DNA from 4 places in the Methylobacterium sp. CB376 genome. Region 4 is predicted to be linked to each of the others. Evidence: predicted binding sites of a transcription regulator. Region 4 holds the regulator's gene; each other region holds the start of a gene.

Region 1 (2,196 bases), 3.1 Mb from region 4:
GCCCGCAGGCCGATCGCCCCCACGGCGACGATCAGGGCTCCGATGCCGACCACGCGCCAGAACGAGAGCTTCCGGCGCAAGGCGCGTCGGTCGAGGAGGAGTTCGGCATCGATGGCCATGCGGCGCCCGTTTCCTTCGTCACACACTCGCGAGGCGCGGTCCCGACCGGCGGCCCGGGTGCCGGGCCCCGTCCGGTACCCGACTCCTCGGGCCAAGTCCTTGGTGGGCCTCGCTCCGCGGCGCAGTTCTACCCCCGCCCGTCGCGCAGCGGCAAGAGCGGGAGCGACGGGAAATCGGGGCGGCGCCCGAATTCCGGGCGCGTCCGCGCCGGCCGGCGGGACGCGGCGCCGGGATCGGGTCGGACGTCGCGCCGCAGGGCGCATGCGCGGTTGGAATGCGCATCGGGCGCGCGCCGCCGAGGATCCCCCTCGCGAGGCGCGCGGGCCGTGTGCGGTGGGCGGCCGCGACGGCGGGCGCATGCACGGCAAGGTTGCAGCAACCTCCGGACGGAACGCGCGGCCGTGGCGCGCGCTCACCGTCGCTCCGCTGTATAGGAGAGGTATAGGTCCGCCCTGAGGCCGCCCTGCCATAGCAATCAGCCGGGTCCGGCGCGCGCCCGCGCTGTTGTGCCGGCTGACTCCACGCTTCGACGACCGTCGTGCGGGGCGGATGGTCGGATGCTGCCGGTGCGCGGGTCGCGCCCGCGCAGCAACCGTGCCGAGTCGCGCGGCCCGGTTGCTGTTGTACGTATTTTGTTCTAGCACGCGGGTTGGCGGGCGGCGCATCCGCTCCCATCTTCGCCGACGAACGGCCGGTCCGGACCCTGCCGGCGCCGGTCCGACGCTCCCCTTCCCGGCTGCGCTGCGAGCCTCCGCATGGCTTCTCTCGACACGTTTTTCGACCGTGCGGCGGAGGGCCGCGTCATCGCGGTGCGCGGCGCCCGCGAGCACAACCTCAAGAACGTCGACCTCGTCATCCCGCGCGACAAGCTCGTCGTCTTCACCGGGCTGTCGGGCTCGGGCAAGTCCTCGCTCGCCTTCGACACCATCTACGCCGAGGGGCAGCGCCGCTACGTCGAGTCGCTCTCGGCCTATGCCCGCCAGTTCCTGGAGATGATGGCCAAGCCCGACGTCGACCAGATCGACGGCCTGTCGCCCGCCATCTCGATCGAGCAGAAGACGACCTCGAAGAACCCGCGCTCGACGGTCGGCACCGTGACGGAGATCTACGACTACATGCGCCTGCTGTGGGCGCGGGCCGGGATCCCCTACTCGCCCGCGACCGGGCTGCCGATCGAGAGCCAGACCGTGTCGCAGATGGTCGACCGGGTGCTGGCCCTGCCGGAGAAGACCCGCGCCTACCTGCTGGCGCCGGTGGTGCGCGGGCGCAAGGGCGAGTACCGCAAGGAGATCGCCGAGTTCCAGCAGAAGGGCTTCCAGCGCCTGCGCGTCGACGGCGAATACTACCCGATCGACGACGTGCCCCGGCTCGACAAGAAGCTCAAGCACGACATCGACGTGGTGGTCGACCGGATCGTGGTGCGGCCCGACATGGCCGCCCGCCTGGCCGATTCCTTCGAGACGGCGCTCGATCTCGCGGACGGGATCGCGGTGATCGAACTCGCCGACGCGCCCGAGGGCGGCGCGCCGGAGCGGATCGTGTTCTCGTCGCGCTTCGCCTGCCCGGTCTCCGGCTTCACCATCCCGGAGATCGAGCCGCGGCTGTTCTCGTTCAACAACCCGTTCGGCGCCTGCCCGACCTGCGGCGGCATCGGCCACGAGATGCGCATCGACCCGATCTTGGTCATCGCCGACGAGGCGCTGAGCCTGGAGCGCGGCGCCATCGCGCCCTGGGCGAAGTCGACCTCGCCCTATTACGGCCAGACCCTGGAGGCCCTCGCCCGCCATTACCGGTTCCGCACCGACGTGCCCTGGGCGAAGCTGACGGAGGCGGCGCGGCAGGTCGTGCTGTTCGGCTCCGACGGGGACCCGATCCGCTTCTCCTACAACGACGGGCTGCGCGCCTACGACGTGATGAAGCCCTTCGAGGGCGTGGTGCCCAACCTGGAGCGGCGCTACCGGGAGACCGAGAGCGATCAGGCCCGCGAGGACATCGCCCGCTTCATGGCCGAGACGCCGTGCCAGGCCTGCGGCGGCAAGCGTCTGAAGCCCGAGGCCCTGGCCGTGAAGGTGGCGA
Region 2 (2,196 bases), 2.4 Mb from region 4:
GCGGTCGGTCGGCCAAGTCGGCAGGCAGATGCAGACGACCCTTCGCATCGGGAGCCTCGACGAGCCATGTCCGGGGTTCGGCACCGCGGGCGCGCAGCAGGGCGAGGGACCAGCGCGCCCGCGTCAGGCCGGGGGCGGAGGCCGGGGAGGGCGCCGCCGCCACGCCCCAGCGGGTGGCGGCGGCGCTCGGCTCGCCGGCGACGCCCTCGCGCCAGCGGCGGATCACCAGGGCGAGGGTGCCGCCCCCCTCCGCGGCGAGCTGGAGCCGCCGCGAGGCGGTGAGCCCGACCCGGGCCGCCTCGCCCACCACCGCCGCGAGCCGGCCGTGCCGCAGCCCCTCCTCCATGGTGGGCAGCACCTCCGCGTCGCGGCGGGTCTCGGCGTAGAGCACCCGGTCGGGATGCAGCCCCACCGCCGCGAGGCCGGGGGCGAAGAGGTCGCGGCCGGCGAGGCACCACAGGACGGGGCCGTCGAGCCGGGCGAGGAGGCCGCCCACGAAGAGGGCGGCGAGGGCCGCGTGGCCGGCGCTCGGCCCGGTCTCCACCACCTCGTGCAGGGCCGCCCGGCGCAGGCCGCCGCCCGGCAGGTGCCGGTCGATCGCCGGGATGCCGAAGGGCAGGGGCGGCCGGGCGCCCGCCCCCGCGTCCCGCTCCAGGCCGCCGATCCGCTCGCGCAGGGCCGCGAGCCGCTGCTCTCGTCCGGTCTCATGCATGCCATGCCCGTCACCGATTCCGAACGCCGATGTTCTTAATTTGTTCTAGCGCGGCAGCGGGTCAAGGCGCGAGTCCGCCCGCTCCGCGCGGGGCCTGGCCTGTGGACGGGTGTGGACAACCTGCCCGGTCCCGGCGACACCGCCACCCGCGCCGGGTGTGGTGCCGCCACAACAAGACCACCAAGGCCGGCCACGGCCGTCGCTCCGTCCGCGAGGGAATGTCCCGACGATGGCGCCGCTCTTCTTCCTGCACGTCCCGGGCACGGGCGACGGCCTCCTGCGGGCGGCCCGCGCCGCCTTCCCGCCGGAGCGCCTGTTCACGCTCTACGGCCCGGGCAGTCCGGAGACGCATCCCTTCGCCGAGGCGACGGTCTATGGCCGGCCCGACCTGTCGACCGCCGACAAGTTGCGGCTGATCTCGGACTACGTGGCGGGGCACGACATCGCCTTCTACGCCAGTCACCTGAGCGCGGCCTACCTCGCCTGCTTCGATCCGGGGCGGGCCTTCGCGCTGGTCCGGGCGCCGGTGGCGCAGGTGCTGGCGGCCTACCGGGCCCGGATCGCCAAGGATGCTGCCAAGGACGCCGCCAAGGACGCCTCCGAGGACGCCGCCCCTCCGAGCCTGGAAGCCTTCATCGAGGACAAGGCCAACCAGAACGTCCAGACCCGCGCCTTCGGCTGCGCCGAGGTCGAGGAGATCGCCCTGGTCGGGATCGCGGAGGCCTGCGCGCCCTTCGTGGCGCAGCTCAACCGGCGCTTCGGCCTCGCCTTTCCGGAAACGGCCGCCGGCCCGCAAGCGGAGCCAGGTCCGCAGGCGGACCCGGGCCCGCGGGCGGGCCCAGACCCGCTGGCGGGCCCGGGAGAGCAGGGCCTGAGCCCGGCCCTGCGCGTCTACATCGAGCGCCTGAACGCGTCCGACCTGGATCTCTACGCCCGCGCCGCCGCGCGCTGGGCGCGGCTCAGCCCTCGATCGCCATCAGGCTCGCGTTGCTGAGGACCGAGCGGGTCAGCCGGTCGGCGCCGAGTTCCCCGCCCGAATAGCCGAGGAGCTCGGCCAGCCGGTCGCGGGCGCGGCAGACGCGGCTCTTCACCGTGCCGACCTTGCACTGCATCAGCGCGGCGGCGTCCTCGTAGGAGAGGTCCCCGACCGCCACGAGGAGCAGGGCCTCCCGCTGCTCGGCGACCAGCTTGTTGAGCGCCTCCTGCAGATCCTGCACGTCGAGCCGGTCCCCCTGGTTGGGGGCGGTGGTCAGGCGCGCGGAATAGACGCCCTCGCCGTCCTCCACCTCGCGGGAGCGCTTGCGGTGCTCCGAGTAGAAGGCGTTGCGCATGATCGTGAACAGCCACGCGCTGAGATTGGTGCCGTCCTCGAATCGGTCGCGGTTCTGCCAGCCCTTGAGCAGGGTGTCCTGCACGAGGTCGTCGGCCCGGGCCGGGTTCGCCGTCAGGGTGAGGGCGAAGCGCCGCAGGGAGGGGGCGGCGGC
Region 3 (2,196 bases), 790 kb from region 4:
CAACCCCGCCGGCGCAACGAACGAACGCCATTCGCGTCGCTGAAGCACGAAGATTGCGAGCCGGCCCGCCCTTCCGGACACGAACCGCAACCGAGGATCATCGTCATGTCCGTCATCCCCTTCGACCAGCGTGAAGGCCACATCTGGTTCGACGGCCGCATGGTGCCGTGGGCGGACGCGAAGATTCACGTCCTCAGCCACGGGCTCCATTACGGCTCCTGCGTGTTCGAGGGCGAGCGCGCCTATGGCGGGCAGATCTTCAAGAGCACGGAGCATTCGCAGCGGCTGCGCCGCTCGGCCGAGCTCCTCGATTTCGAGATCCCGTTCTCCGTGGCCGAGATCGACGCCGCCAAGGCCCTCGTCCTGAAGGAGAGCGGTCTGCAGGACGCCTATCTGCGCCCGGTGGCGTGGCGCGGCTCGGAGATGATGGGCGTCTCGGCGCAGAACAACACCATCCACCTCGCCATCGCGGCCTGGGAATGGCCGAGCTACTTCGACCCGGCCACCAAGATGAAGGGCATCCGCCTCGACCTCGCCGAGTACCGGCGTCCCGACCCGCGCACGGCGCCCTCCGCCTCGAAGGCGGCGGGCCTGTACATGATCTGCACGATCTCCAAGCACCGGGCCGAGAAGAAGGGCTACGCCGACGCGCTGATGCTCGACTGGGAGGACAACGTCGCCGAGTGCACCGGCGCCAACGTCTTCTTCATCCGGGACGGCGCGATCCACACCCCGCTCGCCGACCGCTTCCTCAACGGCATCACCCGCCAGACGGTGATCGAGCTCGCCCGCCGCCGCGGCGTCGAGGTGATCGAGCGGCGCATCCGGCCCGAGGAGATGGCGGGCTTCTCGGAGTGCTTCATCACCGGCTCGGCCGCCGAGGTGACCCCGGTCTCCGAGATCGGCCCCTACCGGTTCCACCCGGCGGCGCTCACCCGCGCCCTGATGGACGATTACACCGCCGAGGTGCAGCCCCGCGCCAAGGCGGCCTGACCCGCCCGGGAGACCTCTCCCGAGCACCGCGCCGCCGCATTCCCGCGGCGGCGTCCCCGGGCGCGGGATGTCGCGGCCGGGGACGGAACAGGGCGCCTCCTCCGCGCGTTCCCCCGACGAGAACAATACGGGAACAGAGGAGCCGACATGACGGCCAAGACTCACGCGGCCAAATCCCACGCGGCGGAGACGCACGCGGCCAAGACCCACGCGGCCGAGACTCGCGCGGCCGAGACTCGCGCGGCGGAGAATCCGAAGACCGCGCCCGAGGCGGCGGAGCCCTCGAACCGGATCAAGGATCCGAAGGACTGGACGACCGGGCACGAGCCGATGACCGGCGCGCAGGCCTCCTACCTCAAGACCCTGTCGGAGCAGGCCGGGGACGGCGAGGCCTACGATCCCGATCTCGACAAGGCCGAGGCCTCGGAGCGGATCGACGCCCTGCGCAAGGCGACCGGCAAGGGCTGACCAGGGGCTGACCAGGAAGGTTGATCCGGGCAGGGCGGCCGACCAGGCCGGCCCTGACCCTGCGGAAGAGGCGTGGCGGGCGGCGCACTTTCGGGGGTTCTCTTAACCGATGATGAGGGAGTTCCGCCCTATCGTTGCACTGTGAGGTGGAGGGGGGCGTGTCGTGACCGGCAGATGGCTGCGTGCCAAAACCGTGCGACTGTTCCTGTGCGATTCCTCAGGGAGCACGGCGATCGAGTACGTGATGATCGCCGGTTTCATCTTCCTGGCGCTGGTCGGGGGCTTGAGCCTGTACGGCAATCAGACCGGGAATCTCTACGCCAACTTCAGCAGCCAGGTGGTGAACGTGCTCTCGAAGCCGTGAGCGCGCGGGCCCCGCCGACGCCGCTCCTATTCCGCGGCGATCCCGAGATTGTCGAGGCACTCGCGGATCTGCGCCGCGAGGGCGTCGGCCAGCGGCATCGGCTCCGGGATGCGCGGGCGCATGAGCCCGATCCGGCAGGTGGGGAGGGCGGGAAACCCGTCCGCCGGGGAGAGGATCCGCATCCCGGGCCTGAGCGCGCTCTCGGGCAGGACCGAGACGGCGAGGCCCGCCAGCACCGCGGCGCCGACCGCGGTCGAGCTCCAGCTCACGAACAGGATGCGGTTGGGGCGGCCGACCCGCTCCAGGGCCGCGAGCGCCGCCGCGCGCCAGACGCAGGCCGGGCGCCCGAGGGCGAGCGGCAGGGGCGTCTG
Region 4 (2,196 bases):
GGATGTCGACGCGCTTCTCCGCGAGATCAGCCGCCGGATCGTCGAGATCGAGCTGCGGTCGACGGCCCTCGCCGCGCGGGTGGCGGAGCTCGCCAGCCTCGGTCTCGAGGCCGGCGAGGTGGAGCAGCGGCTCTGGGCCGCCATCGACGCCCTGACGGTGCTGCGCTGCGAGCAGTGGACCCTTCAGGGGCTGAGAGGCCCGGCAGGCGCGGACCGCGCGGACGAGATCCTCGCCAGGGCCGCCGCGTACGACGAGGACGCCGAGGCCCGCCTCCGGGCGCGGACCCAGGTGACGCGGGACGGCGCCGGATCCTGAGCCCGCCCGACTCCGGCCCGACGCAAGTCGACCTGCGCCGCAACGGCTTGCGGAACACTTGAAGAACGCTTAACCTGTTCGCGATTTGTACCATGTCGCGCGTCGGCGCAGGCGATGAGAGTGACCCATGCTCACCCGTAAGCAGTTGGACCTGCTCCGCTTCATCCAGCAGCGGATGCGCGAGACCGGCGTCCCGCCCTCCTTCGACGAGATGAAGGACGCCCTCGACCTCAAGTCCAAGTCCGGCATCCACCGTCTCATCACGGCCCTGGAGGAGCGCGGCTTCCTCCGCCGGCTGCCGAACCGGGCCCGCGCGATCGAGGTCATCCGCATCCCCGAGGCGGTGGCGAGCGGCCCCGCGGAGGTGGTGCGCTTCACGCCGAGCGTCGTCGAGGGGGGGCGCTCCTCGGCCCCGGTCAAGCCCGCCCCGCTGCCGACCGCCCTGGTCTCCGACGAATCCGGGCACGCGGTCAGCATCCCGGTCATGGGCCGGATCGCCGCCGGCACGCCGATCTCGGCCATCCAGAGCCAGAGCCGCAGCGTCGCGATGTCGCCGGACTTCCTCGCCGGCGGCGAGCACTACGCCCTGGAGGTGCGCGGCGACTCGATGATCGAGGCCGGCATCCTGGACGGGGACTTGGTGGTGATCCGCCGCCAGGACACCGCCAATACGGGCGACATCGTGGTAGCGCTGATCGACGACGAGGAGGCGACCCTCAAGCGCCTGCGCCGCCGCGGCTCGTCGATCGCCCTCGAAGCCGCCAACCCGGCCTACGAGACCCGGGTCCTTGGGCCCGACCGGGTCCGCATCCAGGGCCGCCTCGTCAGCCTCATCCGCAAGTACTGAGGCAATTACCTCCTGAGGCAAGTACTGAGCCGTCCCCGGCTCCGGTTCGACCCGTAACCCTCGCGCGGACGGCCATCATCCGCCGCGCGCGAGCCCCTCTCGGCCCCGCAGATCGGGACGACGCCTGGTTGATCCCGGTCGAGGGGAAGCGCCGACGACGCGTGGTCCGGCGCGAACACCTTCCTTCCCGCAGCTGACGCATGGTGACGCCGGGCCGCGTCGCGATCAGGCAGGCGCGCGCAGCGTAGAGCAGGGTGATGGCCGGCCTCGCGCCCGCGGCGACAGTTTGCGTGTGGTGGGAGATGCGCTCCTGTGGCATGTCTCCACCTTGCGGAACTGCTGGTTGCGCGGCGGATCTGCGCTGGCGTAGGGGAAGCTTAACCGAGCCATCCGATACCTCGAAGCCGGTCCGAGGGACGGAGGAGCCGCTCCTGCGTCGGAGAGGCCAGTGCGGGGCACGACATGCCGGATGGCTCCATCCTGTTGATCGCGGACGGTTCCGCGCCGGCTCTCGGGCTCGCGCACGAACTCGCCCGCCTGATGCCCTGCATCGCCATGCGGCCGGAGGATCCGCCGCCGCCCGGTCCGCACGCCGCCGTGGTGCTCGATCTGGGTCCGGCCGAGGTCGCGCTCGGCACCGGCCTGCGGCGCTCGATCAGCGGCCTGCGCGCCCGGGGTGTCCCCTGCCTCGGCCTCGCCCGCGACGCGCCGGCCGCCGCGCTCGCGCGGGCGCGCGGGGCGGCAACGGTCCTCAACGCGCATGCACCCTCGCACGTGATCGCGCGCGAGATCGCGGACGCGATCGCCGGCGAGGCCGCCGCGCGGGCGCGGGAGCCGCTCTGGCAGACCCGCATCCGCGCCGCCGAGGCGAGCACGCTCGTCACCCAGGCGTTTCACGCCGCCACCGCGGGCGGGGCGATCAGCCGCGAGGACATCGACCTCGGCACCGAGATCGTGCTCGACGCGATGAGCGAGGCCGGGATCCGGGCGTGGCTCGACGTGATCCAGGCCCACGCGATCAGCGTCTACCAGC

The links. The regulator LexA, encoded in region 4, represses DNA repair genes until DNA is damaged. The targets are predictions, from matches to a motif close to TGTTCNNNNTGTGTTCNG.
Region 1: a site for LexA is predicted at 743-760, ahead of uvrA (excinuclease ABC subunit UvrA). Genes of this name have one in related genera too.
Region 2: a site for LexA is predicted at 743-760, ahead of QA634_RS22570 (ImuA family protein). Genes of this name have one in related genera too.
Region 3: a site for LexA is predicted at 1,112-1,129, ahead of QA634_RS30365 (DUF3072 domain-containing protein). Genes of this name have one in related genera too.

The regions. Positions count from the first base shown of each region.
Region 1 covers NZ_CP121648.1:2,800,130-2,802,325, reverse strand. The annotation lists gene sppA (signal peptide peptidase SppA) at 1-119, opposite strand, end outside; gene uvrA (excinuclease ABC subunit UvrA) at 876-2,196, shown strand, end outside.
Region 2 covers NZ_CP121648.1:4,931,449-4,933,644, forward strand. The annotation lists gene QA634_RS22565 (DUF6504 family protein) at 1-48, opposite strand, end outside; gene QA634_RS22570 (ImuA family protein) at 1-712, opposite strand, end outside; gene QA634_RS22575 (hypothetical protein) at 942-1,706, shown strand; gene QA634_RS22580 (sigma-70 family RNA polymerase sigma factor) at 1,672-2,196, opposite strand, start outside.
Region 3 covers NZ_CP121648.1:6,581,280-6,583,475, forward strand. The annotation lists gene QA634_RS30360 (branched-chain amino acid aminotransferase) at 106-993, shown strand; gene QA634_RS30365 (DUF3072 domain-containing protein) at 1,141-1,461, shown strand; gene QA634_RS30370 (Flp family type IVb pilin) at 1,655-1,825, shown strand; gene QA634_RS30375 (LysR substrate-binding domain-containing protein) at 1,852-2,196, opposite strand, start outside.
Region 4 covers NZ_CP121648.1:7,369,894-7,372,089, reverse strand. The annotation lists gene QA634_RS33925 (hypothetical protein) at 1-316, shown strand, start outside; gene lexA (transcriptional repressor LexA) at 444-1,163, shown strand; gene QA634_RS33915 (HD-GYP domain-containing protein) at 1,626-2,196, shown strand, end outside.